2 regions of the Photorhabdus aballayi genome follow, and region 1 is predicted to be linked to the other one. Evidence: predicted binding sites of a transcription regulator. Region 1 holds the regulator's gene; the other holds the start of a gene.
What was found. Region 1 encodes ArgR, which controls arginine synthesis, uptake and breakdown. Its sites were predicted from a motif close to ANTGAATAAAAATACANT; they were not measured.
Positions count from the first base shown of each region.

Region 2: the regulator ArgR is predicted to act here: its motif matches at 1,551-1,568, upstream of argC (N-acetyl-gamma-glutamyl-phosphate reductase).

Region 1 covers NZ_JAPFCD010000005.1:93,062-95,549, reverse strand. The annotation lists gene mpl (UDP-N-acetylmuramate:L-alanyl-gamma-D-glutamyl-meso-diaminopimelate ligase) at 1-1,258, shown strand, start outside; gene argR (transcriptional regulator ArgR) at 1,304-1,774, opposite strand; gene mdh (malate dehydrogenase) at 2,231-2,488, shown strand, end outside.
Region 2 covers NZ_JAPFCD010000074.1:6,054-8,541, reverse strand. The annotation lists gene argB (acetylglutamate kinase) at 1-483, opposite strand, end outside; gene argC (N-acetyl-gamma-glutamyl-phosphate reductase) at 509-1,513, opposite strand; gene argE (acetylornithine deacetylase) at 1,615-2,488, shown strand, end outside.

The sequences.
Region 1 (2,488 bases):
GAGTACCTTACTGGAAAAACATGGGATTAATTTGATTCAGGGATATGACCCGGCACAGTTGGATTCTGAGCCAGATATGGTCATCATCGGTAATATTATGAGCCGTGGGAATCCTTGTGTAGAAGCTGTGCTGGAGCGTGGGCTCCCTTATACTTCTGGCCCACAATGGCTGCATGATTATGTTTTATCTGAACGTTGGGTGCTGGCGGTTGCGGGGACGCATGGCAAGACAACAACTGCGGGTATGTTAGCCTGGATTTTGGAAACTTGTGGTTATAAACCCGGTTTCTTAATTGGTGGTGTTCCGGGGAATTTTGAAACATCAGCTCAGATCGGGGAAAGTCCGTTTTTCGTAATAGAAGCTGATGAATATGACAGCGCTTTTTTTGATAAACGATCTAAGTTTGTGCATTACAGCCCACGTACGCTGATCATGAACAATCTGGAATTCGATCATGGCGATATTTTTGGCGATCTGGCTGCTATCCAGAGACAGTTCCATCATCTTGTTAGGATCGTTCCGGGTAGTGGTAAGATCCTTGCTCCGGATAACGATATTAACCTGAAACAGGTTTTGTCTATGGGCTGCTGGAGTGAATTGGAGCTAGTAGGTGAAACCGGTAACTGGCAGGCAAAAAAGATCAGTACAGACAGCCGTAATTATCAGGTGTTGTATGATGGTAAAGTTGTTGGAGAGGTGAACTGGTCGCTGGTGGGTGAACATAATATGCGCAATGGGCTGATTGCAATTGCCGCTGCGCATCATGTTGGTGTCCAGCCAGCCGATGCCTGCTGTGCTCTAAGCGGATTTATTAATGCGCGTCGTCGCCTTGAGTTACGTGGTGAGGAGAATGGCATCACCGTTTATGATGATTTTGCTCATCACCCGACAGCAATGCTGGCAACTTTAGAAGCTCTGCGTAGCAAGGTTGGTGGAACTGCGCGTATTATTACTGTGTTGGAACCACGTTCAAATACCATGAGAATGGGTATCAGTAAGAATGAGATCGCGCCAGCATTAGGACGTGCTGACGAAGTGTTCTTATTTCAGCCAGCTAATATTAAATGGCATGTATCAGAAATTGCAGATCGCTGTGTTCAGCCTGCTTACTGGAGTGCTGATATCGATTCACTGGTAAATATGATTGTTGATAAGGCACAACAGGGTGATCATATTCTGGTTATGAGTAATGGTGGGTTTGGTGGTATTCATGAAAAATTGCTATTTGCACTGAATAAAAAAGCTTGTCGATCCTGAAAATAACTGCGGGAAAATGAATCGCGCCATTGTTGGCGCGTTCATTTAAAGTTCTTGTTCGAATAACCCAAGAATTGCTTCACGTAGCTGTTCTGCCGTAAAACCTCTAGCCGGTGTGGTAAAAATGGTGTCATCACCAGCGATACTGCCAAGTATACCTTCTGCTTTACCAAGAGAATCTAGCAGACGGGCAATAAGCTGTGCAGCACCGGGACTTGTGCGAATGACAACAATTGAATGGTTGTGATCAACGTCCAGTACCAAGTTTTTTAGTGGGCTAGTGGCTGTTGGGACGCCAAGTTCAGCAGGTAGACAGTAGACCATCTCCATTTTGGCATTACGGGTGCGAACAGCACCAAATTTAGTGAGCATTCTGGAAACTTTGGATTGGTTAATGTTCTCAAAACCTTCTTCCAGTAAAGCAGTGACAATTTCACCTTGAGAGCTAAATTTTTCTTCTTTCAATAACGCCTTGAAAGCTTTTACTAAATCTTCCTGTTTAGAGGGAGTACGCATATTTCACCATATTCAATCAGCTATGAAGCTTGCCATTATGCATATAAATGAATTTTTATGCAATAATAATGATTTTATAGCCAATTTGAACCATGAAAAATTGGTCTTATGTTATATAGAAATTCATAAAACATGAATATGAAAATTTGCTTTTTTTAATGGGTTATCAGGTAAATATATTGTTAATCAAATGATGTTGTTTGGCGTTGTTGTTGGGTGTAAGGTATTTAGCCTATTATTTCGTGAAATCGTAGAGAAATTCTCAAAATAGTGTCCATTATCTCATTAACAGATAAGCATTTTGCCTAGAATACGGCGACTTTTGCGTCCCACTATTAGAGCGTAAGTCCACAATTTGGCTGTTAACAGATTGTTTTCAAAAACGTAGTAATCTATGGTTCTTAACCAGATGAATTTACAGCATTTTAAAGTATAAACGATTTAAGGAGTATCAGGATGAAAGTTGCAGTTCTCGGTGCAGCCGGTGGTATTGGTCAGGCTCTTGCTCTTCTACTAAAAACCCAGCTTCCTTCAGGTTCAGAACTCTCTTTATATGATATCGCTCCGGTGACGCCTGGGGTGGCTGTTGATCTGAGCCACATTCCAACGGAAGTGAAAATTAAAGGTTTTGCTGGTGAAGATGCAACTCCCGCATTAGAAGGAGCAGATGTTGTATTGATTTCTGCCGGGGTTGCCCGTAAACCAGGTATGGAT
Region 2 (2,488 bases), on a different contig from region 1:
ATCAGCATTCACATTCATCAACTCTCCTTTATCTGTTACCCCAATCGAGCTGATAATGGGTATGTAACCTGCATCCAGTAGCGTTTTCAGCAACTTAGCATCGCCCGGTATCGCTTTTCCCACATGCCCCAATTCTTCATTCAGTTGGGAAACCCTGACCACATTACCATCTCCCAAATATAATCCAACTGATGCAAGTTGATATTTAGTCGCCCACGACAATAAGGTTTTATTGGCTATACCCGCTAATGCGCCGGTGATAATCCCAATTTGATCAGCGGGTGTTACCCGCAACCCTTGCTCCTTTACTATTGGCAGTTGCAACTTCTGCATCAGTTCATCCACCAAATAACCACCACCATGAACAATAACCAACTGGCGTTTGTGTGTTTGCCGATATTCCTGCAATGTAGTAAACACGCGTTCCAATGCTTCTTCATTGTCCAGTAACACGCCACCTAACTTTATGACCAAAGGTTCCATCTTCTTTACTCCTTCACGTCAATAATTAAAGTAATGCCTGAGTCTCTTCAAACCCAAAACGTATATTCATACACTGAACTGCCTGAGCTGCCGCGCCCTTCAAAAGATTATCCTCAGTACCCACAACAATCAGATGATCACCCTGTACAACAAAACCAATATCACAGAACGGTAGCCCAATAACGGATTTCAATGCCGGCACTCCTTTGCTGTAGAGCCTCACCAATGGCTTATCTTTGTATGCTTGCTGATAAACTTCATTTATCTGTTCTGCGGTAACACCCGGCTTCAATTTACAGGTAATTGTGGCAAGAATACCCCGTGCGAAATTGCCAAGATGCGGAGTAAAAATCACCCTGGTTCCCAGATGTTCCTCAATCTCCGGTTGATGACGATGAGTAAATATTCCATAAGGTTGTAAACTGATTTCGCAGAAACTGTTGGTCATACTGGCTTTCCGACCTGCGCCACTCACGCCACTGGTAGCATTAATCACTGGCCAATAGCTGGTATCTAGCAAATTATTTTCCAACAGTGGCTTCAGAGAGAGTTGAGAAACTGTTGGGTAACACCCCGGTACAGCAACCAATTGAGCCTGTTTGATCTTTTCAGACTGCCATTCGGCAAGTCCATATACTGCTTGTGCTAACCATTCAGTATGCTTATGTTTGAATCCGTAGTATTGTTGATAAGTCTGAGCGTTTTGTACGCGATAGGCACCGGAGAGATCGAATACAGTGCAACCTGCCGCCAGAAATAGCGGCGCAATGTCATGACTAACTTCATGGGCGGTGGCAAGGAAAACCACATCAATCCCTTTAGCAGCATTAATAATATCAGTCATTGGTTGCAGCGGTAGATCAACAATGCCTTTATACTGTGGATGTAAATCTGAGAAGCATTTATCTGCATCAACGCTCTGAGCAGAAACCATAAGTCTAATCAGATTCGTATACGGATGACGATGCAGATATGCTGCCAGTTCTGCTCCGGTGTAACCACTTGCACCAACAACCAGCGTATTCAACATAGGATATCTTACCTTGTGCTCAGTATTTAAACAGGATAATGTATTTTTATTCAAAAAAAATGCATGAATATTGATACTATCATGAATAAAGGCTGTCAACAGTGAATATTAAATTACCTCCATTTATTGAGCTATTTCAGCAATTAATCGCTACTCCATCTATCAGCGCCACCGATGTCAGTATTGACCAGAGTAATGAATCTCTCATCAACCTACTGGCAAGTTGGTTAAAGGAAATTGGTTTCGAAATTGAGATACAACCCGTCCCCGAAGCCCACAGAAAATACAATCTGCTGGCGACACTGGGGAGTGGCCCAGGTGGGCTACTCTTATGTGGACACACTGATACTGTCCCCTTTGACGATGGGCGCTGGACTAAAGATCCCTTCACCCTGACAGAGCGAGATAACAAACTGTACGGTTTAGGTACAGCAGATATGAAAGGCTTTTTCGCCTTTATTATTGATGCGTTGCGGGACATTGACGTCAGTAAAATAACCCATCCGCTGTACATTCTGGCAACCGCAGATGAAGAGACGACAATGGCAGGAGCCCGTTATTTTGCCGCAAGTACCGCTATTCGACCAGATTTCGCGATTATCGGCGAACCGACTTCATTGCATCCTATCTGTGCACATAAAGGACATTTATCGAACGCTATCCGCATTGTTGGCCAATCCGGACATTCCAGTGATCCAGATCGTGGTATAAACGCCATTGATTTGATGCACGAATCTATTGGTCACTTGATTGAACTACGCAATACGCTAAAAGAGCGTTATAACAACCCGGCATTTGCCATTCCATATCCAACTATGAATTTCGGCTATATTCATGGAGGTGACGCAGTAAATCGTATTTGTGCCCATTGTGAATTACATATGGATATTCGCCCATTACCGGGACTAACGTTGCAGGATCTGAACGGGCTGTTAAATGAAGCACTGGAACCCGTGAAACAACGTTGGCCTGGCC